3 regions of the Rahnella sp. RFA10(1/100) genome follow, and region 2 is predicted to be linked to each of the others. Evidence: predicted binding sites of a transcription regulator. Region 2 holds the regulator's gene; each other region holds the start of a gene.

Region 1 (11,015 bases), on a different contig from region 2:
AGTGGAGTTTATTTCCGTCGGCACCAACGACCTGACGCAATATCTGCTGGCTGTTGATCGTAACAATACCCGTGTTGCAGGGCTTTATGACAGCCTGCATCCGGCGATGCTGCGGGTGCTCAAACAAATTGTTACCACCGCTGAGGCTGCCGGGCTGGATGTCAGCTTATGTGGCGAGATGGCGGGTGACCCGATGGGCGCATTACTGCTTACCGGTATGGGTTTTCGCAATCTCAGCATGAACGGACGCAGCGTTGCCCGTGTAAAATATCTGCTTCGCCGTATTGAACTCCATGATGCCCAGGAACTGGCCAGCCGGGTGTTACAGGCGCATTTCACGACGGACGTGCGTCATATGACGGCTGCTTTTATGGAAAGACGCGGTTTGGGCGGCCTGATCCGCGGGGGTAAATAAGCGCCGGATACCGCGCTTTGCCCCAGGTTACCCTCATCCTGCTCGCCTCACGGCGCTGGATGAGATGATTTTTTACAGAACTTTTCCAGCAGCTTAGCCCCGGAAAACCTTCCGGCTATGCTACTATTCGCTCCCTGCTGGCCCCTGAACGGGCAATAATGATAAACAATTTGTGGTGATAGATGAGCAACAGCTATCTGGCGTTTCCCCAGTTTGATCCGGTAATTTTCTCAATCGGACCGGTATCTCTGCACTGGTACGGACTGATGTACCTGGTCGGTTTTGTCTTCGCGATGTGGCTGGCGGTACGCCGTGCCAATAAGCCAGGCAGCGGCTGGACAAAAGATGAAGTCGAAAACTTGCTGTACGCCGGTTTCCTGGGGGTATTCCTCGGTGGCCGTATCGGGTACGTTTTCTTCTATAACCTGCCTTTATTCCTCGATAATCCGCTTTATCTTTTCAAAGTCTGGGATGGCGGCATGTCTTTCCACGGCGGCCTGATTGGCGTGATCGTGGTCATGCTGATTTTTGCCCGTCGTACCAAACGCAACTTCTTCCAGGTTTCCGACTTTATCGCTCCGCTGATCCCGTTTGGACTTGGCGCAGGTCGTTTGGGTAACTTCATCAATGGCGAACTGTGGGGGCGTGTGACCACAGATGTACCCTGGGCGATGCTGTTCCCGGGCTCACGTCAGGAAGACATCGCGATTGCTGCGGCTGACCCTAAATGGCAGCCATTGCTGAATCAGTATGGCGTATTGCCGCGTCATCCTTCCCAACTGTACGAACTGCTGCTTGAAGGCGTTGTACTGTTTATTATTCTGAATGTGTTCATCCGAAAATCACGCCCGATGGGCGCCGTATCAGGTTTGTTCCTGATCGGATATGGCTTATTCCGCATCATCGTTGAACACTATCGTCAGCCGGATGCCCAGCTAGGCCTGTTCGATGGAATCATCAGCATGGGGCAGGTTCTGTCCATTCCTATGGTGGTCATTGGCCTGATTATGATGGTCTGGGCATATCGCCGTCCGCAGAAACAATTGTCGTGAGGTAACATGAAACAGTATCTGGATTTAATGCAGAAAGTGCTCGATGAGGGCACCCCTAAAGCCGACCGTACCGGTACGGGCACGTTGTCGATTTTTGGCCATCAGATGCGTTTCAACTTGCAGGAAGGTTTTCCGCTGGTCACCACCAAACGTTGTCATTTACGCTCCATCATTCATGAACTTCTATGGTTTCTGAAAGGCGAAACGAATATTGCCTACCTGCGTGAAAATAATGTCAGCATCTGGGACGAGTGGGCAGACGAAAAGGGTGACCTCGGTCCGGTTTATGGCAAGCAATGGCGTGCCTGGGGCGCGGCTGACGGCAGGCAAATCGACCAGTTGACAAATGTGGTTGAACAGCTAAAAAAAGATCCGGATTCACGCCGCATTATTGTGTCGGCATGGAATGTCGGTGAGCTGGATCAGATGGCGCTGGCACCTTGCCACGCTTTCTTTCAGTTCTATGTGGCCGACGGGAAACTCTCTTGCCAGCTGTATCAGCGTTCATGCGACATCTTCCTGGGTCTGCCGTTTAACATCGCCAGCTACGCGCTGCTGGTGCATATGATGGCACAGCAGTGTGATCTGGAAGTCGGTGACTTTGTCTGGACTGGTGGCGATACGCATCTGTACAGCAACCATATGGAACAGACACATCTGCAGCTGACGCGTGAGCCTCGTGCATTGCCAAAACTGGTGATTAAGCGCAAACCGGCCTCCCTGTTTGATTACAACTTCGAAGATTTCGAGATTGAAGGGTACGATCCACATCCTGCAATCAAAGCGCCTGTGGCGATCTGATTTTTTGTGGTGTGCCGCCTGACAGCCTGGTCAGGCGGTAATTTATCCCTTCTCACGTTTCTTGCTGCATTTTTTACACCTTTCCCTGACGATTCCCACTCCGATTTTTATCCTGATGTTATCCCTGCGAGATATCACGCAAATTTTTTGCCGCGTGTATTTTATTGCACAGATTGCTCTGAAGACATCCTGGAAAAAATGACTTTGCCGGTGGCGATAAAAATCTACACGCTTATTTTGGCGGTATGAAAACATTTGAGCGGGCAGGAGAGCAGGGAATGTCGCTGATCGAAATGATGGTTGTTGTGGCTCTGATTGCCATGTGTACGTTATGGGGAATCCACAGCTGGCGCAGTTACCAGCAGGCATTGAAGCTTGAACAATCGGCTCAGCAACTGCGTTTGTATTTATACGGAGTCCAGGCCGAAGCCAATAATTACAATCGTTCTGCTGTTTTATGGGGGATTTCCGGCGCAAACGGGTGTGTGGGAACCGGCATCCGCCCCTCTGATTGCCGTAATGCGGCGGGTAAAATATTCGCCCTTCATGAAGCTGGCATTGAATTAGTCGACGTTCCTGAAAAAAATATGGGCTTTTACGGCCTGCGGAATGCGGCACTTGCCGGGCATATCACGCTGAGAAATCCAGCAGGGAGTGTGCGAATCGTTCTCTCCGTCAGAGGGCGGTTGCGTATGTGTAGTGAAACTCAGCCTTTACTGGGTATCGGGCTATGTCAGTGAACACATCCCGTTGTCAGGGATTCACGCTGCCCGAAGTGATGATTGCGATGGGTATTGGCAGCATGCTGATGCTCAGTGCCGCACAAATCTATCCGCTTATGCGCCAGAGAAGCCAGAGTCTGGGCCGGCATTATCAGCTGGAACAACTGTTGCGCCAGAGTATTTCTGCTATCGGCAAAGATATCCGTCGGGCCGGTTTCTGTAACGGAAACTGTGAGGGCAAATCTTTTATCATAAGTAACGCTGTCGGCGAAGCGCCTGGCTCCTGCATCATTGTTATCTATGACCTGAACCGTAACGGAATATGGGATAAAACCAGCTCACCGGAATCTGAATACTTTGGTTATCGTTTACGACAGGGGGGGATTGAAATCCAGCGCGGAACAGATGACTGCGGGAGTTCTGGCTGGGAAAAACTCCTTGATCCGGCTGAAGTTAACGTGACCCGATTTACGATTACGCAGGTAGCAGAAAGTGCCTCCGGCCGTCTGTATTCTCTGCAACTGGAAGCCCGCTGGAGCAAAGATCCTTTTATCCACCGTCAGGTTAACGAGATGATTGCAGGCCATGTTTTATGACGAGCGTAGTCAAAAGAAGCGATTCACTCAGACAACGTGGGAGCGCCATGATCCTGAGTATTCTGGTGATGATGGGATTAGGCTTGATTGTCCTTAATTCGCTGCAACAGCAACTTTCCGCCGGGCTTTCGCTGACGTCAAATCAGCATCGCTATAATGTTGCCTGGGAAAATGCAGCTTCGGCATTGGCGTGGGGCATAGGACAATCATGGAGCGACAGCCATGATCCCTACTGGCAGTGCCGGGAGGTGGCGGTTGGGATCATTATTTCAGGAAGTGGCCGGGCCTGTGTCCGCCCTGCCTTTCGGGAGGATATCTTTCTGGTCCGTGGTGAAGGCCGGTTAACTCAAGACAATGAACCCGTTGTACAGTATCAGCAAGTCAGTAGTAAAAAGCAGGCTGGCGGAGATCTGATTTTTTCGCCACTAAAACAAGGATGGCTGGATTTTTGTCCTGAGACTGATGCGCAGGCCTGCAATGAATGAAAGCTGCTCAGCACAGCAAGGTTTCAGCCTCACAGAAGCGCTGATCGCCATGTTGCTCTTGTCAGTTTCCATTCTGGGGCTCCTGAATTATTACCAGTCACTGAGCCACGGTTTTATGCGCCAGTGGCAGGTTCAACAGGCGTGGGCAGAAGCGCACTCCCAGCTTGAAGCCTATTCTGTAGCCGGGAAGGGGACGGAGCCTTTTGCGAAAAATTGGGAATATCTGATTAACGGCACTTCATATGCACAATCCTGCAAGTTGGTTACTGCGGCAATTCAAACGCCGACAAAATATCAGGCCATATTGCAGCGTTTGATATGTGATTTTGCCCCCTGAAGTGGCATCTGTCAGCCGCATATTACCGGGCAAAAATACTGTTAAGCTACTTGCAATGGCGGGTTAACAGCTTAGAGTGGTTTAACCGGGTGTTTTTCCCCTATTGGGAACCATGAGTGTTGTGGCTAAAACATAACGGAGCACAGGAAGAAAATCCCGATTCGATTTTTTTTCACAACTATCCTGTTTCTGCGCGGTCTGAACAGACTCAATCGCTCAAAACAGCGTGTTGAGGTTCATCGGTTATTGAACCGTGTATTTATTGCCTGCGTGGCACGTTTATTCGATTGAGGGAGAGTGGCAATGTTAAAACAGGTTACCCGCGTTTTCGGGGTACTGTTGTTATTGAGCGTTGGGATACCTGTTGTTTCAAGTGCAGCTGACTGGCAACCTTTTGCACAAGCTATCAATAAAAGTCAAAACGACCCTCGTCACTATCAGGCAATAAGACTGGCCAATGATATGACCGTTTTGCTGGTTTCTGACCCTCAGGCGCCCAAATCTCTCGCCGCATTGGCCCTTCCTGTCGGTTCGCTGGAGGATCCTGATTCTCAGTTAGGCCTTGCCCATTATACTGAGCATATGTTGCTGATGGGCTCGAAGAAATATCCTCAGCCGGAAAGCCTGTCTGAATTCCTTAAAAAACACGGTGGGAGCCATAATGGCAGTACAGCTTCTTACCGCACCGCGTTTTATCTTGAAGTAGAAAACGATGCCTTGCCAGAAGCGGTAGATCGCCTGGCGGATGCTATCGGCCAACCACTATTAGATCCCGCCAACGGAGACCGTGAGCGTAATGCCGTGAACGCTGAACTGACGATGGCCCGATCGCGTGACGGTATGCGGATGGCGCAAGTTCGCGCAGAAACATTAAATCCTATGCACCCGGCAGCCCGCTTCTCAGGGGGTAATCTGGATACGTTGAAAGATAAACCGGGCAGTAAGCTTCATGACCAGCTGACGGCTTTTTATCAGCGTTACTATTCCGCTAACCTCATGGTCGGTGTGATTTATAGCAATAAACCTTTGCCTGAACTTGCTGAACTGGCCTCCACAACCTTTGGCCAGATCGCCAATCATCATGCCGCCGTGCCGCCGATTACAGTCCCGACGTTAACTGCAGACCAAAAGGGCGAGTTTATCCATTTCGTTCCTGCACAGCCGCGCAAAGAATTGCGGATTGAATTTGCCATTGATAACAATAGTGCCGATTTTCGCAGTAAAACCGATACCTATATCAGCTACCTTATTGGTAACCGCAGCCCGAATACCCTATCCGACTGGTTACAGAAGCAGGGCTATGCCGACGGGATCAGTGCAGGTGCGGATCCGATGGTTAACCGTAATATGGGCGTATTCAATATTTCTGTTTCCCTGACGGATAAGGGGCTGGCGCAACGCGATACCGTTATTGCCGCCATTTTCAACTATCTCAATGAAATGCGCGCTCAGGGGATCCGGAAATCCTATTTTGATGAGATTGCACATGTTATGGCGCTCGACTTCCGCTATCCGGCACTGACGCGTGATATGGATTATGTCGAATGGCTGGTGGATACCATGCTGCGGGTACCTGTCGGGCATGTTCTCGACTCGCCGTATCTTACTGACCAGTATGATCCTAAAGCGATTGAATCACGGCTAACTGAAATGACGCCGCAAAATGCACGTTACTGGATCATCAGCCCGAATGAGCCTCACAATAAAGTGGCCTACTTTGTTAATGCGCCGTATGAGATCGATAAAGTTCCCGCACAAACCTACTCGCAGTGGAAGACGCTGGGGCAGGGGATTTCTCTGTCGCTGCCTGCGCTGAATCCGTACATTCCGGACTCACTTGCGCTGGTCACTAAAGATTCGACGGCGACGAAACCTGAATTGTTAGTTGAAGATAAAGGGTTGCGGGTGTTCTACATGCCGAGTCGCTATTTTGCTGATGAGCCTAAAGCGAATGTGACCGTTTCTTTCCGCAATGAGCAGTCTCTCAGCACGGCTAAAAATCAGGTGCTGTATGGCCTGACAGATTACCTCACCGGCGTTGCTTTTGATCAGCTGAGCTATCAGGCATCCATTGGTGGGATCACGTTCGGCACATCGCCTGATAACGGATTACAATTTACTGCTACCGGTTTCACCGAGTGTCTGCCTGATTTACTGGCAGCACTGGTCGATAACTACCCTGATTTCAAACCGACACAGGAACAGCTTGATCAGGCGAAATCATGGTATCTCGAGCGTTTAGCTTCAGCAGATAAAGGGAAAGCGTTTGAGCTGGCGTTACAACCGGTTCAGTTGCTTTCGCGGGTGCCTTATACCGAGCGCAGCGAGCGTGAAAAGCTGGTTTCCGCCATCACACTGGAAGAGGTGAACGCCTACCGTGAACAACTGGTTCATCATGCTGCGGTAGAAGTGATGGTCGTGGGGAATATGACGGCTGATCAGGTTAAAGCGATGTCTTCGCAAATCATGCAAAAGTTGGGTGAGCATGGGACACAGTGGTGGCGCGGCAAGCAGGCCGTAGTGACCGGACCGCTGAAAGCGAATATTCAGCGTATTGGGACAAGTTCGGACTCTGCGCTGGCAGCGGTGTATGTCCCCACCGGTTATGATGAAGTTCAGAGCATGGCGTACAGTGCTTTGCTGGGACAAATTATTCAGCCATGGTTCTACAGTCAGCTTCGGACACAAGAACAACTGGGTTACGCAGTGTTTGCTTTTCCTATTCCGGTAGGCAAACAGTGGGGGATTGGTTTCCTGCTGCAAAGTAACAGCAGGCAACCTGATTATCTGTATCAGCGCTATCTGGCATTTTATCCGCAGGCCGAAAAACGTCTGCGTGAAATGAAGGATGACGAGTTCCTGCAATACAAACAGGGGCTGGTGAATGAAATGCAGCAAAACCCGCAAACGTTAGATGAGGAAGCTGACCGTCTGGGAAATGATTTTAGCCGCGGAAATCCACAATTTGACACCCGCACGAATGTTATCCGGGTTATTGCCGGGCTGACGCAAACTCAGCTGGCGGATTACTTCAATCAGGCCGTAATAAAACAGGATGGTCTGGCGATGTTGTCACAGGTCTCAGGCAATGACAGCAAGTCGCCACAATACGCGGCGCCTGAGGGCTTTAAAACCTGGTCTGATACCTCAACGTTGCAACAGGCGCTGGAACCGCACACGGGTAAATAACCCGCTGATGTGTAAAGCAAAATAAAAAGGGCGCGGAAGCGTCCTTTTTATAACTGAGGCCAGGTAGTGAGAGAGTTACAGCTCAGCGATCAGTATTTTGGAACGACGCTGGTAGTTATACATTTCCTGTTTCTGAATCGGCAACACATCCACTTCTGCTGGTTTGAAACCACGCTCCTGGAACCAGTGAATGCTGCGGGTCGTCAGTACAAACAGCCTGTTCAGCCCCATGAGTTTCGCCTGGCTGGCAACGCGTTGCAGTAACATTTCACCCCGTGAAGAGCTGCGGTAGTCCGGGTGAACCGCCACGCAGGCCATTTCGCCAATCCCTTCATCATGAAACGGATAAAGCGCCGCACAGGCGATGGTCAGGTTATCCCGCTCGATAATGGTAAATTTATCGATTTCCATTTCCAACTGCTCGCGGGAACGGCGTACCAGAATACCCTGTTGTTCCAGCGGACGAATAAGTTCCAGAATGCCACCGATGTCGTTGATGGTTGCTCGCCGAACTTGTTCGGCACTTTCCATCACGATTTGCGTGCCAATGCCGTCGCGCGAAAACAGTTCCTGAACCAGTGCACCGTCTTCCTGATAACTGATCAGGTGACTGCGACGTACACCGCTGCGGCAGGCCTTCACCGCGCCGCGCAGGAAGCGAACGGTACCGGAAAGATAATCGCCGCCGGATTCCATCTGATCAATTTTTTGCTGTGCATCATTAGGAAACAGTTCGGAAATAATATTACCTTCCTCGTTGATTACCCCTTGCGAAGAGCAGAAGCCGATCATTTTTTCTGCTTTCAGTTTGATCGCCAGTTGTGTTGCGACTTCTTCGGAAGTCAGGTTGAAGCTTTCACCGGTAACCGAAACTGCAACCGGACCGAGCAAGACAATCGCATTGCTGTCGAGCTGACGGTGAATCGCTTCTTCATCAATACGGCGGATACGCCCACTGTGACAGTAATCAATACCGTCATCGACGCCCAGCGGCTGAGCAATGATAAAATTGCCGCTGACGACATTGATATGCGCGCCCTGAAGTGGCGTATTATTCAGACTCATTGACAGCCGCGCCGTGATATCGAGCTGCAGCAGCCCGGCGGCTTGCTTAACCAGTTCGAGCGCACGTGCATCCGTGACGCGAATATTCTTATGATAAATCGGCTCGTAATTATGCTCAGAAAGGTTCTCATCAATCTGCGGACGGGCGCCATAAACGACGACCAGACGGATGCCTAAACTGTGTAACAGGCCGATATCGTTGACAATATTGCTAAAATTTTCATGTTCAATGGCTTCCCCACCGAGCATGACAACGAATGTTTTGCCTCGGTGAGCATTTATATAGGGAACTGAGTGGCGAAATCCCTGAACCAGTTCAGTACTACGTTCCTTCACGGCAAAACCTCGTATGAATTTTTATTCGTAATTTTTGTATTTTTATTCTTTTGCGGCGCTGTGGCAAGTAAGAAATCTCTGTTTTTGTTTTAACACCCATCACAAACATACAACAAATTGATAAATCGAATAAATGTTTAGGAATGACATGCAGGATATGATTCGTTAGAATTCGTAAAATGAGTTTTTTATCAGCTATTTTTTACTTTTGGACACTTTTTGAGACTGCATGACTGACGATACCCACAATCCCGGAAGACGACGCCTCCTGCAAACCGTAGCTGCTTCCTGGATACTGAGCGTGAGTAAAGTGGGTTTTGCTGCCAGCTCACAGGTCATTGCTGTACGTATCTGGCCCTCGTCTACTTATACCCGAATTACGCTTGAATCCAGCACTCCCTTAAAATATAAGCAGTTTCTGCTCAGCGATCCGCCGCGCGTTGTGGTGGATATCGAAGATGTGCATCTCAACAGTGTGTTAAAAGGGTTGGGCGAAAAAGTCCAGCAAAGTGATCCTTATATCAGACAGGCGCGGGTGGGGCAGTTTGATACCAAAACGGTCCGCCTGGTGTTTGAGCTCAAGCATGTAATCAATCCACATGTCTTCACGCTGAAACCGGTCGCTGAATTCCATAACCGGCTGGTGCTCGATCTTTATCCGCAAGAGGGTGAAATCAGTGCTCAGGACGATCCGCTGCTGGCGTTACTGGAAGATTACAACCGCGGAGATGTGGCGAGAACGCTACCTCCGGAAAAGGCAAAAGATGGTCAGGCGGGGCGAAGCCGGCCGTTGGTGATCATGCTTGATCCTGGTCATGGCGGTGAAGATCCGGGGGCGATTGGCAAATATAAGACCCGTGAGAAAGATGTTGTATTGCAGATCGGCCGCAGATTACAGAAGCTGATTATGCGTGAACCCAATATGAAAGCGCATATGACCCGCAATGAAGATGTGTTTATTCCGCTTAAAGTCCGCGTGGCAAAGGCACGAAAACTGCGGGCAGACCTTTTTATCTCTATTCACGCAGATGCATTTACCAGCCGTGCAGCAAAAGGCTCGTCGGTTTTCGCTCTGTCGACCAAAGGGGCAACCAGTTCCGCAGCACGTTTTCTCGCACAAACACAGAATGAATCTGACCTGATAGGCGGCGTCAGTAAAAGCGGTGACCGCTATCTGGATCACACGATGTTTGATCTGGTTCAGACAGCAACCATCAGCGATAGCCTGAAATTTGGCAAAGAAGTGCTGACGCGTATGGGCAGGATTAATCATCTGCATAAAAATAAAGTGGATCAGGCCGGGTTCGCGGTATTAAAAGCGCCGGATATCCCGTCAATTCTGGTGGAAACGGCGTTTATCAGTAACATCAGTGAAGAGAAGAAATTGCGGACTGCACATTTTCAGCAGCAGGTGGCAGAGTCTATTCTGGCCGGGATCAAAGCATATTTTGCAGAAGGTGGGATGTTGGCGAGGGGATAACCAGAGAGGCTGCGAGGTGATTATTCCCGCCGCTTGGCGGAATTCAGAGACAAAAAAACACCCGTTAGGGTGCCTGATGTTTGTAACCGATTTTTAGTAGTTGGTTGCGGGGGCCGGATTTGAACCGACGACCTTCGGGTTATGAGCCCGACGAGCTACCAGGCTGCTCCACCCCGCGTCCGTCACTACTCTTACAGCTTTACTTCATCACATTATCCGAACTGAGCATCTTCATGCATCGGTCTCGAATTGGTTGCGGGGGCCGGATTTGAACCGACGACCTTCGGGTTATGAGCCCGACGAGCTACCAGGCTGCTCCACCCCGCGTCCGTATACTGCTTTAATTCATCGTACAATTCAACTGAGCATTTTATGCATCGAAATCGAATTGGTTGCGGGGGCCGGATTTGAACCGACGACCTTCGGGTTATGAGCCCGACGAGCTACCAGGCTGCTCCACCCCGCGTCCGATGGAGGCGAACTATACTCCCCATGAGATTTCGTGCAACCCTTTTTTGAATTTATTCAAATAAAGCA
Region 2 (11,015 bases):
TGCCCACGTCGGCCAGCAGCATCAGCTCAAGGGCGATATCACGCTCTTCACCTTTAGTGCCCATGGTTTTCTGACGCGGTGAACGATTCACGGAGGATTTAAAACGGGTGTTACCCAGTCCGTGGAAACCGCCTTTAGCGACCATATTAACCTGACCATTTTGCGTCATATCGGCCAGGACTTCGCCAGTACTTTGGTCAAGGACACGTGTTCCGACAGGCACTTTAATGGTGATATCTTTACCGCGTTTACCGGTACAGTCGCTGCTCTGACCGTTAGTACCGCGCTCAGCACGATAAGATTTCACAAAGCGGAAATCGATCAGCGTATTGAGGTTCTCATCAGCAACCAGGTAGACATCGCCGCCATCGCCGCCATCGCCGCCATCCGGGCCGCCACGTGGAATGTATTTTTCGCGGCGGAAGCTGACGCACCCGTTACCGCCATCACCGGCCACAACCAGAATCGTGGCTTCATCAACAAACTTCATTTGTACCGTCTCCGTAAATCATTCGCCGGGCAGCTAACGTTTAGCTACCAGGTTTTGCTCTGTCCGACGTGGCCACCATCGATGGCCAATTGCGGAAAACATTGCACCTGCCACCACCACAAATGCACCAAGATACCCAATGAAATTAAGCACCGGTGCAGCAAAAAAGTCAGGCCAGGCAAGTGCCAATAAATCTGAAAATAGCAGGGTAAACAGCGGAGTGAGTGTTACTAAAGCACTCACCTGAGCCGCCTGCCATCTCGCCATCGCTTCCGCTAAGGCGCCATATCCCACTAAGGTATTCGCGCCGCAAAACAACAGACAGGCAAACTGCCAGCCGCTGAGCTGTGAAAGCACCGCCGGGCTGGCCAGCGGGAGCAATGCGATAGAACATAAAGTGTACAGCAAAAACAGGATTTGCGGTGAAGCCAGTTGGCGCAGCAATACCTTTTGCGCCACACCGTATATCACCCAGACCATCGCTGCCCCGACGCCAAAAATCACACCCAGAGTGTAATCTGTCAGACGGGTAAAAATTTCAATCAGGCTGGTATTGAAAAACAATATCAGCCCGAAAATTAGCATAAGAGCGCCAATGACCTGCGTCACGCGCATCCTTTCTTTGAGGATGATAACGCTGGCCACCATCATACCGACCGGAGAAAGCTGGCCGATAACCTGCGACGCCGTTGGACTGAGAAACTGCAAAGAGGAACTAAAAAGCACAAAGTTTCCCAGCAATCCGCAGGTGGCGACCAGCACTAAGATCAACCAGCGCGGGCGGCTGAAAATCGCTTTAGAGGGCAATCGGCGTCTTACCGCCAGAATGCAACCCAATACGATCGCAGCTATCGAAAACCGATACCAGACCACGGTAAAGGGATCCATTACCACTAACACCTGCTTCAGGGCTATAGGCAAAGAACCCCAACTCATGGCAGTAATCAGCGCCAACAGAATCCCGACAGGTGCCTGCGATTTCGTATCCATATCCCGCCAGAATGGGCTAACCAGAATGTAAAAAGCCCCGCAACGAATTGCGGGGCTTACATCTATTTACTAAGACGCGAAAAACTTATTCAGCTTCGATGCTGATGTACTTACGGTTTTTCGGGCCTTTAACTTCGAACTTGACTTTACCGTCAGCCAAAGCAAACAGAGTGTGGTCCTTGCCGCAACCCACGTTGATACCCGCGTGGAATTTGGTGCCGCGCTGACGAACGATGATGCTGCCTGCCAGTACTGCTTCGCCGCCAAAGCGTTTTACGCCCAGACGTTTAGCTTCTGAATCGCGACCGTTACGTGTGGAGCCGCCAGCCTTTTTGTGTGCCATTGTTCCGCTCTCCTAATCTTAAGCGCTGATGCCGGTGATTTTAACGTCAGTGAACCACTGACGGTGGCCCTGCTGCTTACGATAGTGTTTACGACGACGAAACTTAACGATTTTGACCTTTTCGCCACGACCGTGAGCAACGACTTCAGCTTTGATTACACCGCCAGCAACTAAAGGCAGGCCGATGTTGATTTCTTCACCGTTTGCAATCATCAGAACCTGATCGAATTCGATAGCTTCGCCAGTTGCAACGTCCAGCTTCTCCAGACGAATAGTCTGTCCTTCGCTGACACGGTGTTGTTTACCACCACTTTGGAAAACCGCGTACATATAAAACTCCGCTTTCCGCGCACTCAACTTTGTATAGTCCAGAGGGCGCTATAAATATTCACAATAGGGCGCGAATTCTACGCAAAAAATCAGCATAAGACAAGAGCACAATCACGACAAAAGAAGAAAAAAAGCGCAGTTCTTCCGATAGCATTTATCTACACTGTTTTTCAAGTACAATCCCCTTTACAGTTAGCGCCATGTGCCAATGTGAGCCAGACCTCATTGCGGTGAAGAGAACAACAGCTGAAAAAACACAATGAACCTAGAACAGATTATTGATCTTACCCAGGACGACATGGCTGCCGTCAACGCATCCATCCTTGAACAGTTGAATTCAGAGGTTTCTCTCATCAATCAACTGGGATATTACATCATCAGTGGCGGCGGCAAACGTATCCGTCCGATGATAGCAGTACTGGCAGCCAAAGCACTATCCTACAAGGGCGATAAACACATCACGGTTGCCGCCCTGATTGAGTTTATTCATACCGCCACACTGCTGCATGATGATGTGGTCGACGAATCAGATATGCGTCGGGGAAAAGCAACGGCGAACGCTGCATTTGGCAATGCCGCCAGCGTACTGGTCGGCGATTTTATCTACACCCGCGCCTTTCAAATGATGACTGATCTGGAATCGCTTCCTGTTCTGGCTCTGATGGCAAAAGCGGTTAACGTGATTGCAGAGGGTGAAGTGCAGCAATTGATTAATTGCAACGATCCCGACATCACAGAAGCCAGTTATATGCAGGTGATTTACAGCAAAACGGCGCGTCTTTTTGAAGCCGCATCGCAAGCCTCTGCCATGCTGGCGGGTGGAAGCAGCGAGCAGATTACCGCCTTGCAAGATTATGGTCGTTATCTGGGCACGGCGTTCCAGCTAATTGATGATTTGCTCGATTATGATGCTGATGGCGAAACGCTGGGTAAAAACACCGGCGATGACCTTGATGAAGGCAAACCCACCCTGCCCCTTCTGCATGCAATGCGGCACGGCGATGCTGAGCAATCTGCTATGATCCGCAAAGCTATTGAAGAAGGTAACGGGCGTCATTTACTGGAGCCTGTGCTGGCAGCCATGCATCAGTGGGGCTCTCTGGCTTATACCCGCCAGCGTGCCGAAGAAGAAGCTGACAAAGCAATCCGGGCGCTTCAGGTACTGCCTGAGTCCGAATACCGCTCAGCGCTTGAAGGCCTTGCGCATATGTCTGTAAAACGCGATTTCTGACATTTGCCTGTCGTGCCTGCTGATTCTGGCAGGTACGACAGGCACTATTGTGCTAGTTTTTTTCAGGCTCACGTAATCTGTTGAGCAACTCAGATATCCCTTCCCTCACAATGAATGAAATGATCGTTTCACGTTCAGGTTCTCTCAGTTGCTTATAACTCTCAATCCAGATCGCCAGTGGGTCCTGATGTGATGTATAAACATATTCAGCAGAACTCTCATTCATTGATAAGCTGGCGGCGGCATTACCGGGCAAACTGTCGATGTGATATTCCACTGCACGTCCCTGAACACCCAGCCTGCGGCGTTTAATCCAGCACAATCTGCGAGCCATCCCATGGACACCTTGGGTTGACGTCGGCAGTCCTTCTTTTCCGGTCAGTTCCTTTGCTGCAAACCACTCTTTTTTCATAACATTCCTTGTTTCTTATTAAGTCAGTAAGAAAGATTGTTGTTATACATCCATGAGAGTAATACCAATATTTTCTGGTAATGAGCGTTTATATAAAGGATGGTACTAACACAAGTCATTTAGAAAAACATCTATTTGACAGAAAGAAGATATTCAATTTTCAGGAGTGAGTCTATAGATGTATTTAAATGCTTCCATGAATTATGTTTATCAAACATCGGTCAGGATGGTTAAAATTTTTTTTCGGAAAGCAGGTTAAATAAAATCTTAGAAAAAATTTAAAATCAAAAATAGATTATTTAAAAAAATCATATATAACAAATGGATACATTAAATTAAAGATAAAAAAAACCCTCCTGAAATATAACAAAACCCTCTGAATTTTTATCTTTCATCAACGTAAAAAATGAATTAGGTCAAAAAAAGCACACATCAGTTACGTTTTCATTTTAATGTTATTCAATGTAAATATTATAAACCGATACAAATCACAAAAAGCAAAAGGAATTTACTTGTTTGTCTAAATCAAAATAAGAATGTATTTTCTAAATAAGTAAAATAATGGATTTTAGGAAACATTGATATGGTTGATATAATGAGTGCACTCAGTATTGAAATCTATGTTTAATAAAATATTTATTGAAAGTCATTTTCAGAAGGAAAATATCATGACGACAAGGAATGAAGACTGGCATCAGGCAGATATTATTGCAGCACTGAGAAAGAAGGGCACCACACTCGCAGCAGTATCACGATCAGCAGGCCTGAGCTCTTCGACACTTTCTAATGCATTATCACGGCCGTGGCCAAAAGGAGAATTGCTTATCGCTGGTGCTTTGGGTGTCCATCCCTCGCTGATCTGGCCTAGCCGGTATTTTGATCCCAAAACCTCACAAATCATCGAACGCCGTTGCCGTCCGACCCATGAAACACCGCGTTAAGAAAAGCAAAAGCCGCCAGTTAACCCGGCGGCTTTGTTCAATGATCACTTATTAATAAACTGTTCACCGAGCTCAATATCTTTGCGAAGAATATCCAGCATAGAATCCAACGATTGTTGTTCAAACGCACTGAGCTGACCGACATCGATAAGTTCTGCAATACCATTTTTGCCTAACAGAACGGGTTGTGCGAAAAATCGGGCATGATCGCCTTTACCTTCCACATAAGCACATTCCACCACATTATTTTCACCCTGCATCGCCCGTACCAGTGAAAGTCCGAAGCGTGCAGCCGCCTGCCCCATCGAAAGCGTCGCAGATCCGCCACCGGCTTTAGCTTCCACCACTTCAGTCCCGGCATTCTGAATACGTTGAGTCAGAGAAGCAATCTCGCTTTCAGTGAAAGAGATATCAGGGATCTGGGACAATAAAGGCAGAATCGTCACACCAGAGTGGCCGCCGATAACCGGCACTTCGATATCTTCCGGTGGCTTACCCTTCAGTTCAGCCACGAAAGTATTGGAGCGGATGGTATCCAGGGTCGTTACGCCAAACAGTTTGTTTTTGTCGTAGACACCAGCATTTTTCAATACTTCCGCAGCAATCGCGACTGTGGTATTTACCGGGTTAGTAATGATGCCGATGCAGGCTTTCGGGCAGGTACTGGCAACTTGTTGGATCAGATTGCGCACAATCCCGGCATTCACATTAAACAGATCTGAACGATCCATACCCGGTTTACGTGCCACCCCCGCAGAAATCAGGACGATGTCGGCTCCTTCCAGAGCGGGTTTAGCATCTTCACCACAGAAACCTTTAATTTTAACCGCGGTAGGGATATGGCTGAGATCGACGGCGACACCCGGAGTGACCGGTGCGATATCATATAATGAGAGTTCGGAACCGGAAGGTAGCTGGGTCTTGAGCAGAAGCGCGAGGGCCTGACCGATACCACCCGCAGCACCTAGAACTGCAACTTTCATCCTATACTCCTTTTTTATCATTAACTTATAAGTGTCGTGGAATTAATTGGGTGTGACCTTAATCACTTACGCCGTTAAAAACAATCGCTTACCTGCAGAGAATCTGAGGTGGGTCGTTTAGAAAGTAAAAAAACACCTCCTGGTCGACCTTTTCCGCTTTTAATCACTTTTTATCGGAAAGCTTCATCATTAAAAGTAGCACCACAAAATAGGCCAGGTTAATAAATGGTTAAATTCGGTCCAATGTGAGAGCTGAATCGAGATCATGAGAGTAAACTCTTGTGCAATATAGCTCAGCCGTAATGCAAAATTTTGGCATATTCATGAAATCATCGTGGGAAATTCGTCACTTACATTCCTTGTCGCAAGCTTAATTAATGATTTTTGCAGTTAACCTCTGTTGCATAAAAATTCAATTATCTGCATAATCAGCCCCACTATGATTCAGAGACCAGGGTGCAAAATGCGTAATCCTGCTAAACAGGAAGATTTGATCAAAGCCTTCAAAGCGCTGTTGAAGGAAGAGAAATTCAGTTCTCAGGGCGAGATTGTTGTCGCTCTTCAGGATGATGGTTTCGAAAATATCAATCAGTCAAAAGTCTCAAGGATGCTGACAAAATTTGGTGCCGTCAGAACCCGTAATGCGAAGATGGAAATGGTGTACTGCCTGCCTGCTGAGATTGGCGTGCCGACAACGACCAGCCCTCTGAAAAATCTGGTACTGGATATCGATTATAACGATGCCGTTGTGGTGATCCGAACCAGCCCGGGAGCCGCACAACTGATCGCGCGTTTACTTGACTCCCTGGGGAAATCCGAAGGGATCCTCGGAACCATTGCCGGCGATGATACGATCTTCACGACACCGGCCCGCGGATTTAGCGTCAAACAATTACACGATGCGATTCTTAGTTTGTTTGAGCAAGAGCTATAGGGCTGCAACATTTTGCTCCTTTTGACGCCCTCATTCTGTGCCTGAGGTCAGAAGATCACTCCCTCTGACCTCATTCAATACACTTTCCTTCATTGATTACTGCCTTTGCGTTTATCAAAACAGCCGCCGGCACACCCCCATTTCGGTTAAATTCCGTCACAAACCACGCCATCCCGTCACATAAAGTTTTCCAGTATGTGATTCACAGCAAAAATAAGCACAAATAGTCAAATTCATTCAACTTATTGATTTTACGAAAAATTAACCTAAAAAGACCATTTTTTACTCTTTTTTTATGCTTTTTTGTTATTAAAAATACAAATAGTTGACATATAACAACCCAAATTACTATTAGCCCGCTATTAATTTATGCCGTGACTAGATGTATACTCATTTCCGTGGTGTGAAGCACCAGTTGTTAGAAACATAATAAAATCGACGAGGTCAAAATCATGAAAGTTAAAACTACTATCGCAACATTAAGCATTCTCTCTGCATTGTCATTTGGTGTTTTTGCAGCACAACCTGTTACGCAAGAACAAGCTTCAACAATGCAGCCAACAGGCATGATCAGCGTCAGTGGCGTAGCCGGCGCCCCATCAGATATCCGTCAGGCGCTGTCAGATAAAGCCGATACCAAAGGTGCTAAAGCATTCCGGGTTATCGAAGTTCGTGAGGAAGGTAACTACCACGCGACCGCAGAAATTTACCAATAAGTTCAGGTAAAAGAAGCGAAGGGGCCTGAATGACTCAGGCCCGCGCAATGCGCACTAAGAAGGATTTGTCACTGCACCATCTACGTTCCCGCACGCTTTACGTGCTCCTGAACCCGATATTACAGCCCTGATAAATCCAAACCTCAATTGACGTTGCTCTCTGATGAAAAGCACCAACGTCTGTATATTCAGGAAAATATCATGAAAATTATTACCACTATTGCCGCACTTAGCCTGTTGTCTGCTGTTTCTTTTGCTACCTCTGCCGCGCAGCTTGTCACAAACCAGCAAGCAGAAAATCTGCGACCTATGGGCACGATTAGCGTCAGTGGCGTCAACGGCGTGCCAATGGATATCCGCCAGCAGTTGTCTGATAAAGCTGAAAGCAAAGGCGCGAAATCTTTCCGTGTGATCGAGGCTTATAACAACGGCGCTTATCACGCGACAGCAGAAATCTATCAATAAGATTTCTGAGTTTCTCACTGAGATAAAACCACTGTTTGAGTATTTATTGAATTAGCGTTACCGGGTTTCAACAGCCACAAACCAGTGATAATGAGCGCTGTTGAGGCTGGAAAGAGAGTTGACACTGCCACTGCCTGACTCTCTTGCTAACGATACCCTCGTCGTCCTGTCCGACGACACCCTTTGGCCCTCAACTTTTCGAGGGCTTTTTTTTTGCCCGTTAATGACTTGAATGACTTGCTCCGGCCACTCACAGACATAAAAAAAGCACAGCGGCTGCTGTGCTTAACTCTCATAATGCGCCAGGATTATTGCTCCGGGACGGTTTTCGCTTTCACAGCCAGTGCCGCTAACAGCTTTTCATGTATGCCACCAAATCCGCCATTGCTCATGACCAGAATATGATCGCCAGGCTGCGAGGCCTTAATCACCATATCCACCAGAGAATCGACATCTGCACTCCAGTGAGCTGGCTGAATACAATGTTCAGCCACTTCGGCCACCTGCCAGGGAATGTGCTGTGGCTGTAAAAGGAAAACTTCATCAGCACGGCCCAGCGAAGGTGCCAGTTCATTTTTACTCATGCCCATTTTCATGGTATTTGAACGGGGCTCCAGCACCGCCAGAATACGCGCAGTTCCGCCGACTTTGCTGCGCAATGCAGCAAGCGTCGCCAGTATAGCCGTCGGATGGTGAGCAAAATCGTCGTACACGCAGACGTTATTTTCTACGCCGCGCAATTCAAGGCGACGGCGGGCATTAATGAAATCACCAAGTGCCCTGCAGGCATCTTCCGGCTTCACACCCACATGGCGTGCAGCAGCAATCGCCATCAGACCGTTATGCATGTTGTGCTCGCCAACCAAACTCCAGTTCACCTGCCCGACGGCTTCGCCATGCAGATAAACCTCGAAAGTGCTGGAATCCGGCGTCAGTTTTTTCGCATCCCATACACAATTTTCGGCATCACCGACAAATTCCTGCTCACTCCAGCACCCCATTGCCATCACTTGTTTCAGCGGCGTGTCGTGCTCAGGCAGAATGATTTTCCCCTTGCCTGGCACCAGACGTACAAGATGGTGGAACTGTTTCTGAATCGCTTTCAGATCATCAAAGATGTCAGCGTGATCGAACTCAAGGTTGTTGAGGATCAGCGTACGCGGGCTGTAATGAACAAATTTGGAACGTTTATCGAAGAACGCACAGTCATATTCGTCGGCTTCCAGCACCATAAACGGGCTGTTGCCCAGACGCGCGGACACCTCAAAATTGCCCGGAACGCCGCCGATGACATACCCGGGTTCATAACCACAAGCCTCCAGGATCCACGTGACCATGCCGGCAGTGGTGGTTTTACCGTGCGTCCCCGCAACAGCAATGACCCAGCGCTCTGGCAGGACATGATCATGTAACCATTGCGGGCCCGAGACATAAGGGATCCCCTGCTCCAGCACGGCTTCGACGCAAGGATTACCGCGCGTCATCGCGTTGCCGATGATCACCAGATCCGGTTGAGGATCTAACTGGGCAGGATCGTACCCCTGGATCAGGTCGATTCCCTGATTTTCCAGCAGCGTACTCATCGGTGGATAAACGTTATCGTCCGAACCGGTTACCTGATGCCCCTGTGCACGTGCCAGCATCGCCAGCCCGCCCATAAACGTGCCGCAAATCCCAAGAATATGAATGCGCATATATTTTCCATTAATGCCTTTAAGTCAGCCGCTATTCTAACGCTCAGAATCCTCCAGAAGAAATGGATTTGCCTATGATTCATCCATATATTTGGGCTAAACTGCTCACGTTCTTGTGAAATTTTTATTAACGTACCGTTATCTATCCTCGATTCAGGGAAAGTGTCATGAAAACGTTAGGCGAATTTATTGTTGAGAAGCAGCAAGATTTTCCACATGCAACGGGTGAACTCACGGCGTTACTTTCAGCAATAAAACTCGGCGCTAAAATCATTCACCGTGATATCAACAAAGCGGGTCTGGTCGACATTCTGGGTACCAGTGGTGCAGAGAATGTGCAGGGTGAAGTACAGATGAAGCTTGATCTGTACGCCAATGAAAAATTAAAAGCCGCAATGAAGGCGCGTGGTGAAATTGCCGGTATCGCATCGGAAGAAGAAGATGAGATTGTCATTTTCGAAGGTGAACGCGCTGAAAACGCAAAATACGTCATTTTGATGGATCCGCTGGATGGTTCTTCAAACATCGATGTTAACGTCTCTGTCGGAACAATTTTCTCGATTTACCGCCGTACTACCCCGCTGGGCCAGCCGGTAACAGAAGCTGACTTTCTGCAACCGGGGAACCGCCAGGTTGCCGCAGGCTATGTGGTGTATGGATCCTCCACCATGCTCGTTTACACCACCGGCGCAGGCGTGCATGCCTTTACCTATGATCCTTCACTCGGTGTTTTCTGTCTCTCTCATGAAAAAGTCTGTTTCCCTGAAAAGGGCAATATGTACTCAATCAACGAAGGCAACTACATTAAATTCCCGCTTGGCGTTAAAAAATACATCAAGTATTGCCAGGAGCAGGATGAAGCGACGCAACGCCCTTATACCTCACGCTATATCGGCTCGCTGGTGGCAGATTTCCACCGCAACCTGCTGAAAGGTGGCATCTATATTTATCCAAGCACGGCCAGCCATCCGAACGGAAAACTGCGCCTGCTGTATGAATGCAACCCAATGGCTTTCCTGGCCGAGCAGGCAGGCGGTAAAGCCAGTGACGGTAAAAACCGTATTCTGGATATCATCCCGCAGAAACTGCATGAGCGTGCACCCTTCTTTGTAGGCAACTGTTCGATGGTTGAAGACGCAGAACGCTTTATCGCCCAGTTCCCGGATGAATAACTGAACGACATATCAGAATCATCACAACATGAGCGTGGTCGCTGTGTAGCTTCGCATTGACCTGAATGTAAAAAGGTGACCTTAGGGCCACCTTTTTTATTGTTTACTGTTCAGGATTTCTGTTCTCAGAAATGATCGGCGCGATTGAGTTTAAATACCGCCATGCTTTTTGCCAGTAACTGCGCCTGCTCTTCCAGTGAACGCGTGGCTGCTGTCGCCTGCTCCACCAGCGCGGCATTTTGCTGCGCCACCTGATCCATCTGTGTAATCGCCACGTTCACCTGTTCGATGCCGTGCGTTTGTTCTGTCGTCGC
Region 3 (11,015 bases), on a different contig from region 2:
CAGTTTTGAATTTAACGGAGATGAAGCTCAGTTGCGCCATTTCCTGAAAGAATTGAAGTTATTTACCCTCGCAGAATCACTGGGGGGCGTCGAAAGCCTGATTTCTCATACCGCGACCATGACACACGCTGGCATGGCGCCGGAAGCGCGCAAAGCCGCCGGGATTTCTGACAGCTTGCTCCGTATTTCTGTAGGTCTTGAAGACAGCGAAGATTTGATTGCTGATCTGGAAAATGCATTCCAGTCAGTGGCAACGAGGTAAGTATGAATGCAATAGCGGTTGCAGCGCCGGCGGGAAGCCGTCAGTTGCACAAGTTTGGTGGTAGCAGTCTGGCCGACGTGAAATGTTATCTGCGCGTCGCCGGTATTATGGCCGAGTATGCGAAGCCGGGTGACATGATGGTGGTGTCGGCGGCTGGCAGTACAACTAACCAACTGATCAGCTGGCTGAAGCTCAGCCAGACAGACAGACTTTCCGCGCATCAGGTTCAGCAAGCTTTGCGCCGTTATCAGAGTGATTTGATAACCGGCCTGTTGCCGCCGGAAATGGCCGAACCGCTTATTGCTTCTTTTATTCATGATCTCGAACGTCTGGCTGTTTTGCTTGACGGCAAAATGACCGATGCAATTTATGCTGAAGTGGTAGGGCACGGCGAAGTCTGGTCCGCACGCCTGATGTCTGCGGTGTTATGCAAACTGGAATTACCGGCCGCCTGGCTGGATGCCCGTGAATTTCTGCGGGCTGAACGTGCTGCACAACCTCAGGTTGATGAAGGCCGTTCTTACCCGCTGCTGCAACAACTTCTCGCGCAGCACCCTCAGCAATATCTGGTGGTGACCGGTTTTATTGCCCGCAGCGACGCGGGTGAAACCGTGCTGCTTGGCCGTAACGGCAGTGACTATTCCGCCACCCAGATTGGTGCACTGGCGAATGCCAGTCGCGTGACCATCTGGAGTGACGTGGCCGGCGTCTACAGCGCTGACCCGCGTAAAGTAAAAGATGCCTGTCTGCTGCCCTTGTTGCGTCTCGATGAAGCCAGTGAACTGGCACGCCTGGCCGCACCGGTTCTTCACACCCGTACTCTTCAACCGGTTTCCGGTAGCGATATCGATTTACAGCTGCGTTGCAGTTATCAGCCGGAGCAAGGATCAACGCGTATCGAACGTGTACTGGCTTCCGGCACCGGTGCGAAAATTGTCACCAGTCACGATGATATTTGTCTGATCGAAATGGTCATTCCGTCAGGTCATGATTTCGGTCTGGCGCAAAAAGATGTCGAACTGCTGCTCAAACGGGCGCAGATCAAACCGCTGTGTACCGGCATTCATCCTGATCGTAATTTACTGCAACTGTGCTACACCTCTGAAGTGGCGGGCAGTGCGTTGCAGGTTCTCGAAGATGCGGCCCTTCCGGCGCGTCTGACGCTGCGTGAAGGGCTGGCGCTGGTGGCGCTGGTCGGTGCGGGCGTGTGCAAGAACCCGCTGCACAGTCACCGTTTCTATCAGGAGATGAAAGATCAGCCGGTGGAGTTTATCTGGCAGGCCGAAGACGGTATCAGTCTGGTGGCCGTGCTGCGTATCGGCCCGACCGCGCACCTGATTCAGGGGCTGCACAAAACGCTGTTCCGTGCTGAAAAGCAAATCGGTCTGATGCTGTTTGGTAAAGGCAATATCGGTTCACGCTGGCTGGAACTGTTCGCCCGTGAACAAAAGAATATTTCTGCCCGCAGCGGTTTTGAGTTTGTACTGGCGGGTGTGGTTGACAGCAAGCGTAGCCTGCTCAATTACGACGGGCTGGACGCCAGCCGTGCTTTGGCTTTCTTTGATGATGAAGCGCAGGCACACGATGAAGAATCGCTGTTCCTGTGGATGCGTGCGCATCCTTATGACGATTTAGTGGTTCTCGATGTCACCGCCAGCGCTGAACTGGCAGATCAGTATCTGGATTTTGCCAGTTACGGTTTCCATGTTATCAGCGCCAATAAACTGGCGGGGGCATCGGATACGAATAAATATCGTCAGATCCGCGACGCGTTTTCCAAAACTGGCAGCCACTGGTTGTATAACGCCACGGTAGGTGCCGGTTTGCCGGTCAACCATACGGTGCGCGATTTACGTGAAAGCGGTGACAGCATTCTGGCCATCAGCGGAATTTTCTCCGGTACCTTGTCATGGCTGTTCCTGCAATTCGATGGCACGCTGCCGTTCACCGAACTGGTGGATTTAGCCTGGCAGCAGGGGTTAACGGAGCCTGATCCGCGCGATGATTTATCCGGTCAGGACGTCATGCGCAAGCTGGTTATCCTGGCGCGTGAGGCCGGGTATGATATTGAACCGACGCAGGTTCGTGTGGAATCGCTGGTGCCGGAAAGCTGTGTGACCGGATCGGTTGATCAGTTCTTCGAAGACGGTGAGGCGCTGAACCAGCAAATGCTGCAACGTCTGGAAGCGGCCCGCGAAATGGGTCTTGTGCTGCGCTATGTGGCGCGTTTCGATGCTAATGGCAAAGCGCGTGTGGGTGTTGAAGCCGTGCGCGACGACCATCCTCTGGCTGCGTTGCTGCCTTGCGATAACGTGTTTGCTATCGAAAGCCGCTGGTATCGTGATAATCCGCTGGTGATCCGCGGGCCGGGCGCAGGGCGTGACGTCACCGCAGGTGCGTTGCAGTCTGATCTTAACCGCTTGACGCAACTTCTGTAATTCCCTGCGCCTGTCCTTCTCATGGGAATGGGGGGCGAAGTGGTCTGCTAAACCCCCTCCCAGCCTCCCCCTTCGCAGGGGGAGGAGCTTAATTCCCCCCAGCAAAACGTCCTCAAAATGAAATTCTTTCAGAAAGCGTGAATATTAATCATCCCCTGGCCTCATTTTAACGTTGACACTTTGCCCGCTTTCCGTCATTTTCTATCTATACGTTTAGACGTCCAAACGTCCATTATAACGAACCATAATCAAAACGCAGTGATCCATGAGGTAGTGTTTATGAGCTTTTTCCACGCAAACCAGCGCGAAGCGCTGAACCAGAATCTGGCAGAGTTACAGGGTCAGATTAACGTTTCTTTCGAATTTTTCCCGCCACGCACCAGCGAGATGGAAGATACGTTGTGGAGTTCTATTGACCGCCTCAGCAGCCTTAAGCCTAAGTTTGTTTCTGTCACCTACGGGGCAAACTCCGGTGAACGTGACCGTACACACAGCATCATCAAAGGCATTAAAGAACGTACCGGTCTGGAAGCTGCACCGCATCTGACCTGTATTGATGCCAGCCGTGATGAACTACGTCAAATCGCACAGGATTACTGGGAAAGTGGCATTCGTCACATTGTAGCTCTGCGTGGTGATTTACCGGCAGGCGGCGGCAAGCCGGAAATGTATGCCACCGATCTGGTAAAGTTGCTGAAAGAAGTGGGTGACTTTGATATTTCCGTTGCGGCCTATCCGGAAGTGCATCCTGAAGCTAAAAGCGCACAGTCAGATCTGATTAACCTGAAACGCAAAATTGATGCCGGTGCGAACCGCGCTATTACGCAGTTTTTCTTCGATGTGGAAAGCTATCTGCGTTTCCGTGACCGCTGCGCCGGTCAGGGGATTGATGTGGAAATTGTGCCGGGTATTCTGCCGGTGTCCAACTTCAAACAGCTGACCCGCTTTGCGACGATGACCAATGTGCGTGTACCGCACTGGATGAACAGCCTGTTCGAAGGGCTGGATAACGACGCCGAAACCCGCAAAATGGTTGGCGCCAACATCGCGATGGACATGGTGAAAATCCTCAGCCGTGAAGGTGTAAAGGACTTCCATTTCTATACCCTGAACCGTGCAGAAATGAGTTACGCAATTTGCCACACACTGGGTGTGCGTCCGGAAATTGACGTGCCGGTTCGCGCCTAATATTTTGCCCTACGCTGAATACAAAAAACCCGCGAATTCGCGGGTTTTTCTTTAGATAGCTTCAGCAGACACTAGCCGGTATTACGCATACCCGCTGCCACGCCGGCAATCGTCACCATCAACGCCTGCTCTACATTCGCATCCTGCTTACCGTCTTTTTCCAGCTCGCGGGAACGGTGCAGCAATTCAGCCTGCAATACGTTCAGCGGGTCAGTGTAGACGTTACGCAGGGCGATAGATTCCGCAATCCATGGTAAATCTTCCATCAGGTGATCGTCGTTAGAAATCGCCAGGATCACTTTAATGTCGCTTGCCAGCTGATCGCGCAGTTGCTGACCGAGCGGCCACAGCTCTTTCTCTACCAGACGATGATCGTAGTATTCTGCCAGCCACAGGTCCGCTTTCGCAAATACCATTTCCAGCATGCCGATGCGGGTGGAGAAGAACGGCCAGTCGCGGCACATGGTTTCCAGCTCGTCACGTTTCCCGCCATCGACCACGGCCTGTAAACCGGCACCGGCGCCCAGCCAGGCTGGTAGCATCAGACGGTTTTGCGTCCAGGCGAAAATCCACGGGATGGCGCGAAGGCTTTCGACGCCACCACTGGCTTTACGTTTCGCCGGTCGTGAACCCAGCGGCAGTTTCGCCAGTTCCTGTTCCGGAGTTGCTGCACGGAAGTAAGGCACGAAGTCTTTATTCTCGCGGATATAACCCCGGTACATTTTGCAGGACACGTCAGACAGCTGTTCCATAATATCTACCCAGGCTTGCTTCGGCTCAGGCGGTGGCAACAGGTTGGCTTCCAGAATCGCAGACGTGTACAGCGCCAGGCTGCTGATAGTGACTTCCGGCAATCCGAATTTGAAGCGGATCATTTCGCCCTGTTCGGTCACGCGCAGGCCGCCTTTCAGGCTGCCCGGAGGCTGAGATAACAACGCTGCCTGTGCCGGTGCACCGCCACGGCCGATAGAACCGCCGCGTCCGTGGAACAGTGTCAGGGCAATCCCGGCTTTCTCGCAGGTTTTGATCAGAGCATCCTGAGCACGGTATTGTGCCCATGATGCGGCCATCACGCCCGCGTCTTTTGCGGAGTCGGAATAGCCAATCATCACCATTTGTTTGCCCTGAATGAAACCGCGATACCAGTCAATGCTCAGCAACTGTTTCATGACATCGTCGGCATTGTTCAGGTCGTCGAGCGTTTCGAACAGCGGCGCGACAGGCATCGGGAACGGACAACCGGCTTCTTTGAGCAGCAGGTGTACGGCCAGCACGTCAGACGGTGTACGCGCCATCGAAATGACATACGCTGCAATCGAGCCTTCCGGTGCCTCGGCAATCACCTGACAGGTATCGAGCACTTCTTTGGTGTCGGCACTCGGTTCCCAGTGACGTGGCACCAGCGGACGTTTTGAATTCAGTTCACGGATCAGGAAAGCCTGTTTATCGGATTCTGACCAGCTTTCATAATCGCCCAGACCGAGATAGCGGGTGATTTCAGCGATAGCATCGGTGTGGCGGGTACTTTCCTGACGCACGTCGATACGCACCAGAGGCACGCCGAAGCAGCGCACGCGGCGCAGGGTATCCAGCAACTGGCCGTTGGCAATAATGCCCATATTGCAGGCTTGCAGCGACTGGTAACAGGCGTATAGCGGTGCCCACAGCTGGTCATTTTTCACCAATAAATCATGAGGGCGCGCAACGCGTTCGCCTTTCAGACGAGCTTCCAGATAAACCTGCGTATTGGTCAGCTGAGCACGCAGCTGTTTCATGATTTCACGGTAAGGTTCGATGATATCCGCCCCTCCCGCCAGCTCACGCAGTTCCGGCGTACATTCGGTCATCGACAATTCTGATACCAGCACCGCGATATCACGCAGGAACAGGTCAGTCGCTTTCCAGCGGCTCAGCAACAGTACGTGGCGGGTAATATCGGCCGTCACGTTCGGGTTACCGTCGCGGTCGCCGCCCATCCATGAAGTGAAGCGAACCGGCACGGCTTCCACGGGCATTTTATAATCCAGTGACGTTTCCAGTTGTTCGTTCAGTTCACGCAGGAAAGCAGGTACGCCTTCCCACAGGCTGTTTTCAACGACCGCAAAGCCCCATTTAGCTTCATCCACAGGAGAAGGCCGGTTTTTGCGGATTTCATCGGTGTGCCATGACTGCGCGATCAACTGACGCAAACGACGCATGATTTGTTTGCGTTCGTAATCGGCCAGATCGTTATGGTCGAGCTGCTTGAGGCAGTTATTCACTTCGACCAGTTTGTGGATCAGTGTGCGGCGGGCAATTTCTGTCGGGTGCGCGGTCAGTACCAGTTCAATAGAAAGCTGGTCGACAGCATCACGCAGCTGTTGTTCTGAGAGATTTTTGGATTTCAGGCGATCGAACAATTGTGCCAGGGCTTCAGGATTACTGGCCGCTTCGCCATGTGGCGAAATGCTGTGATATTGTTCAGCCACGTTGGCTAAATTCAGAAACTGGCTAAAAGCACGGGCAACAGGCAGCAGCTCATCATTGGAGAGATTTTGCAACGTTGACAGTAATTCTTGTCGATCCGCGTCGTTTCCGGCACGGGAGGATTTCGACAGCTTACGGATTTTCTCAACACGATCCAGGATATGCTCTCCCAACGTATCTTTGATCGTGTCGCCTAGCAATTTACCTAAGGTACTGACATTACTTCGCATTGCGGAATATTGTTCGTTCATATTACCTCTGACCCGTTCTCTCGTTTAATTTTTATATTCTGTAAATAACTTTCACCCGTCAGGCATTCTTGCCCCGTTCACCCTGCCAACCTGGCCATACTTTTAAATGCAGCACTTGTTTTAACCCAAAAACCCCTCATCACTCACGTGAAAAATGGTCTTTTTGGCCATGTCGCTGAAATTTAATTACAACCGCGACGATATCAGTTTGGCTAATCCTGCTTTTGTTCAATAGCAACGTTGTACAGTATCAAAGGGCGCCCGTAAGCGCCCTGTTTGTTTCTTCATCAGTGCGTCATTCAGTATCAGTGATAGCAGAAATGATGAACGACCTGAGAAATCAGCTCGCGAGTCGGTTTAATGAACGCCATATCAATATATTCATCTGGCTGATGCGCCTGATCGATAGAACCCGGTCCGAGTACCAGTGTCGGACACAGTTCCTGAATAAACGGTGCCTCGGTGCAGTAGTTAACAATTTCTGTTTCCACACCCAGCAGTTTTTCGACTACCTGTACCAGCGGGTGATCCGGCGGACATTCATAACCCGGGATGGGCGGATGCAGTTCTTCAATCTCAATACGTCCCGGCCAGCGTTCACTGACCGGGGCCAGCGCTTCGTTCAGCAGACCCTCAATCTCAGTCAGCGTAAGACCCGGCAGCGGGCGGATATCCATATGCATTTCGCAGCACGCGCAAATGCGGTTTGGCGCATCGCCGCCGTTGATATAACCAAAGTTCATGGTCGGGTACGGGATCACGAAACCACTGTGGTTGTAACGGCTTTTCAGCGTATTGCGCAGCGTCATTAAATGGGTAATCGATTCGTGCATCAGTTCAATAGCGTTCACGCCGCGGGACGGATCACTGGAGTGGCCGGACTGACCGGTGATACGAATAGCATTTGACAGATGTCCCTTGTGTGCACGAACCGGCTTGAGCGAAGTAGGTTCACCGATGATGGCGCAGTCAGGGCGGATCTTTGCGTTTTTGGAAAAATAACTGGCACCGGCCATCGTGGTTTCTTCATCCGCAGTCGCCAAAATATACAGCGGTTTAGTCAGTTTAGTCAGATCAACATCGCGCAGTGAATCGAGGATAAAGGCGAAGAAACCTTTCATGTCGGCAGTCCCTAAACCATAGAGCTTATTTTCATGCTCGGTCAGGGTGAAAGGATCACGTGTCCAGCGGCCATCATCGAACGGAACGGTATCGGTATGGCCTGCCAGCAGTAAACCACCCGCGCCTTCGCCAGTACTGGCTAACATATTGAATTTATGCCGTGTTCCTGGAACGGGTTGCACTTCGACTTTGAAGCCTAAATCACCGAACCAGCCTGCCAGTAAATTGATTAACGTTTCATTGCTCTGGTCCAGTGCAGCATCTGTCGCGCTGATGGAAGGGGTGGCGATTAACGCCCGGTAGAGCTCAATAAAAGGAGGTAATTTCATCTTCACTGTTGACAGCCTTTAGTTAGGGTAGTATTCATATTCATGCAATAATTGTGAATAAAAATACAATAAGCCAGCGCGTAAGGAAACCGGAAAAAAATTCATCCGGCCCTACCCCAAAATTGAGAAGGTGAACAAGCCCTATGTTGAATACGCTGATTGTTGGTGCCACAGGTTATGCCGGAGCTGAACTCGCTGCTTACCTGAATCGCCATCCACAGATGAACATAACCGGTTTAACGGTTTCAGCGCAAAGTGCAGATGCAGGAAAATTACTTTCTGATTTGCATCCTCAATTAAAAGGCATCGTCGATTTGCCTGTTTTGCCTCTGACTGATGTGGCTGAAGCAGCGAAAGGTGTCGATGTTGTTTTTCTGGCGACAGCGCATGAAGTCAGCCACGATTTAGCACCACAGTTTCTGGCGGCGGGCTGCGTGGTGTTTGACCTGTCCGGTGCTTTCCGCGTCAGCAAACCTGAGTTTTACACTGAATTCTACGGCTTTGAGCATCAGCATCTCGAACTGCTCGATCAGGCTGTATACGGTCTGGCCGAATGGCAGGCTGACAAATTAAAAGACGCACAGCTGATTGCTGTTCCGGGCTGTTACCCGACCGCGTCACAGCTGGCGCTCAAACCCCTTATCGACAATGGTTTGCTTAATGACAGCCAGTGGCCGGTCATCAATGCCACCAGCGGTGTCAGCGGCGCTGGCCGTAAAGCGACACTCGGCAACAGTTTCTGCGAAGTCAGTCTTCAGCCTTACAAACTCTTCAGCCACCGTCATCAGCCAGAAATTGCCGAACATCTTGGCGTGCCGGTGATTTTCACGCCGCATTTGGGCAATTTTCCGCGCGGTATTCTGGCGACTATCACCTGCCGTCTGAACGCGGGTGTGACGGAGCAGGACGTGGCGGAAGCCTTCCATAATGCGTATCACGATAAACCGCTGGTGCGTTTGTACACCAAAGGCGTCCCGGCGCTGAAAGATGTGGTCGGTCTGCCATTCTGCGATATCGGTTTTGCGGTGAAAGGTGAACATCTGATTGTGGTAGCGACGGAAGATAACGTGCTCAAAGGCGCGTCTGCTCAGGCAGTTCAGTGCATGAATATCCGTTTCGGCTTCCCGGAAACACAATCATTGCTTTAACCAGCCGTCAGATTGACTGTAAACAGAAAACAACCGCCCCTGAGCGTTTATTCAGACGCGCAGGGGTGTTAGATTAAATTAAACGTATTGTTATTAATTAACATTCTCAACCGGTCGGGGCGCGAACAGCTATGAATCCGTTAGTCATCAAGTTAGGTGGTGTGTTGCTGGACAATGAAGAAGCACTTGAGCGGCTGTTCATGGCAATAGTGGCTTATCGCCAGGAATATCACCGCCCGCTGGTTATTGTTCATGGTGGTGGCTGCCTGGTTGACGAGCTGATGAAAAAGCTGAATCTGCCTGTCGTGAAAAAAGCCGGTCTGCGCGTGACACCGGCTGATCAGATTGACATTATCACGGGTGCACTCGCCGGCAGCGCGAACAAAACTCTGTTGGCGTGGGCGGTCAAAAATCACATCAACGCGGTTGGCCTGTCTCTGGCTGACGGCGGCACCGTCAGCGTTACGCAACTGGATGCATCACTGGGCTTCGTCGGTAAAGCCGAAGCGGGTGATCCGGCGCTGATTAACACATTGCATGGCGCAGGCTACCTGCCGATTGTCAGTTCTATTGGCATCACCGCAACCGGTGAGCTGATGAATGTTAACGCCGATCAGGCAGCAACTGCACTGGCGGCCACGCTGGGCGCGGATCTGATCCTGCTGTCTGATGTCAGCGGAATTCTTGATGGCAAAGGCCAGCGTATTCCGGAAATGAGTGCAGAGAAAGCCGAACAGCTTATCGGGCAGGGTATTATCACCGATGGCATGATCGTCAAAGTTAACGCTGCGCTGGACGCTGCACGTTCTCTCGGACGTCCTGTGGATATCGCCAGCTGGCGTCACGCTGAGCAATTACCCGCACTGTTTAATGGCGTCGCGATCGGAACACGCATTCTGGGGTAATTCACCTCCCGGCAGGTTTAAATCTGACGCGCATTCGGTACACACTTTTGTCAGGGCGCAGCCATATTGCGCCCTTTTGCATAAAAAATTTCAGGAGCAGGAAAATGGCACTTTGGGGCGGACGTTTTACTCAGGCAGCAGATCAGCGGTTTAAAGAACTGAATGACTCACTGCGTTTCGATTACCGGCTGGCGGAGCAGGATATTGTGGGCTCGGTAGCCTGGTCCAAAGCGCTGGTGACTGTGAATGTATTAACCGCTGACGAACAGCTTCAGCTGGAAGACGCATTGACTGTGTTGCTGGAAGAAGTCCGTGCCAATCCCCGCGCTATTTTAGCCAGTGATGCCGAAGATATTCATAGCTGGGTTGAAGGCAAACTGATCGACAAAGTTGGCAATCTCGGTAAGAAATTGCACACCGGCCGCAGCCGTAACGATCAGGTCGCGACTGACATCAAACTGTGGTGTAAAACACAGGTGGTTGAACTGCGTGAGGCGCTGCATCATTTGCAGCAGGCGCTGGTCGCCACGGCCGAAGCCAATCAGGACGCCGTGATGCCGGGTTACACCCATCTGCAACGCGCCCAGCCGGTGACGTTTGCGCACTGGTGCATGGCGTATGTTGAAATGCTGGCGCGTGATGAAAGCCGCCTGAAAGACACGCTGGCTCGTCTGGACGTCAGTCCGCTGGGCTGTGGCGCACTGGCCGGTACTGCCTATCCGATGGATCGCGAACAACTGGCTGGCTGGTTAGGTTTCGCTTCTGCGACACGTAACAGCCTCGACAGTGTTTCTGATCGTGACCATGTTCTGGAGCTGCTTTCCAACGCGGCCATCAGCATGGTTCACCTTTCACGTTTTGCAGAAGACCTGATTTTCTTCAATACCGGTGAAGCGGCGTTTATCG

What was found. Region 2 encodes ArgR, which controls arginine synthesis, uptake and breakdown. Its sites were predicted from a motif close to ANTGAATAAAAATACANT; they were not measured.
Region 1: the regulator ArgR is predicted to act here: its motif matches at 9,032-9,049, upstream of argA (amino-acid N-acetyltransferase).
Region 3: the regulator ArgR is predicted to act here: its motif matches at 8,109-8,126, upstream of argC (N-acetyl-gamma-glutamyl-phosphate reductase).

What each region holds. Positions count from the first base shown of each region.
Region 1 covers NZ_SEWR01000008.1:114,175-125,189, forward strand. Annotated here, with positions in the region: gene ptsP (phosphoenolpyruvate--protein phosphotransferase) at 1-415, shown strand, start outside; gene lgt (prolipoprotein diacylglyceryl transferase) at 598-1,467, shown strand; gene thyA (thymidylate synthase) at 1,474-2,268, shown strand; gene ETV65_RS20635 (prepilin peptidase-dependent protein) at 2,514-3,008, shown strand; gene ETV65_RS20640 (prepilin peptidase-dependent protein) at 2,999-3,586, shown strand; gene ETV65_RS20645 (YgdB family protein) at 3,583-4,071, shown strand; gene ETV65_RS20650 (prepilin-type N-terminal cleavage/methylation domain-containing protein) at 4,064-4,408, shown strand; gene ptrA (pitrilysin) at 4,712-7,597, shown strand; gene argA (amino-acid N-acetyltransferase) at 7,673-8,998, opposite strand; gene amiC (N-acetylmuramoyl-L-alanine amidase AmiC) at 9,228-10,478, shown strand; tRNA gene ETV65_RS20670 (tRNA-Met) at 10,580-10,656, opposite strand; tRNA gene ETV65_RS20675 (tRNA-Met) at 10,729-10,805, opposite strand; tRNA gene ETV65_RS20680 (tRNA-Met) at 10,868-10,944, opposite strand.
Region 2 covers NZ_SEWR01000006.1:81,677-92,691, reverse strand. Annotated here, with positions in the region: gene cgtA (Obg family GTPase CgtA) at 1-490, opposite strand, end outside; gene ETV65_RS17730 (DMT family transporter) at 524-1,480, opposite strand; gene rpmA (50S ribosomal protein L27) at 1,566-1,823, opposite strand; gene rplU (50S ribosomal protein L21) at 1,842-2,153, opposite strand; gene ispB (octaprenyl diphosphate synthase) at 2,413-3,384, shown strand; gene ETV65_RS17710 (DNA-binding protein) at 3,437-3,796, opposite strand; gene ETV65_RS17705 (helix-turn-helix transcriptional regulator) at 4,465-4,737, shown strand; gene mdh (malate dehydrogenase) at 4,782-5,720, opposite strand; gene argR (transcriptional regulator ArgR) at 6,184-6,654, shown strand; gene yhcN (peroxide/acid stress response protein YhcN) at 7,107-7,370, shown strand; gene yhcN (peroxide/acid stress response protein YhcN) at 7,572-7,835, shown strand; gene mpl (UDP-N-acetylmuramate:L-alanyl-gamma-D-glutamyl-meso-diaminopimelate ligase) at 8,144-9,529, opposite strand; gene fbp (class 1 fructose-bisphosphatase) at 9,697-10,701, shown strand; gene ETV65_RS17670 (methyl-accepting chemotaxis protein) at 10,827-11,015, opposite strand, start outside.
Region 3 covers NZ_SEWR01000011.1:94,382-105,396, forward strand. Annotated here, with positions in the region: gene metB (cystathionine gamma-synthase) at 1-262, shown strand, start outside; gene ETV65_RS22795 (bifunctional aspartate kinase/homoserine dehydrogenase II) at 265-2,700, shown strand; gene metF (methylenetetrahydrofolate reductase) at 2,980-3,888, shown strand; gene ppc (phosphoenolpyruvate carboxylase) at 3,960-6,605, opposite strand; gene argE (acetylornithine deacetylase) at 6,911-8,062, opposite strand; gene argC (N-acetyl-gamma-glutamyl-phosphate reductase) at 8,200-9,204, shown strand; gene argB (acetylglutamate kinase) at 9,336-10,109, shown strand; gene argH (argininosuccinate lyase) at 10,214-11,015, shown strand, end outside.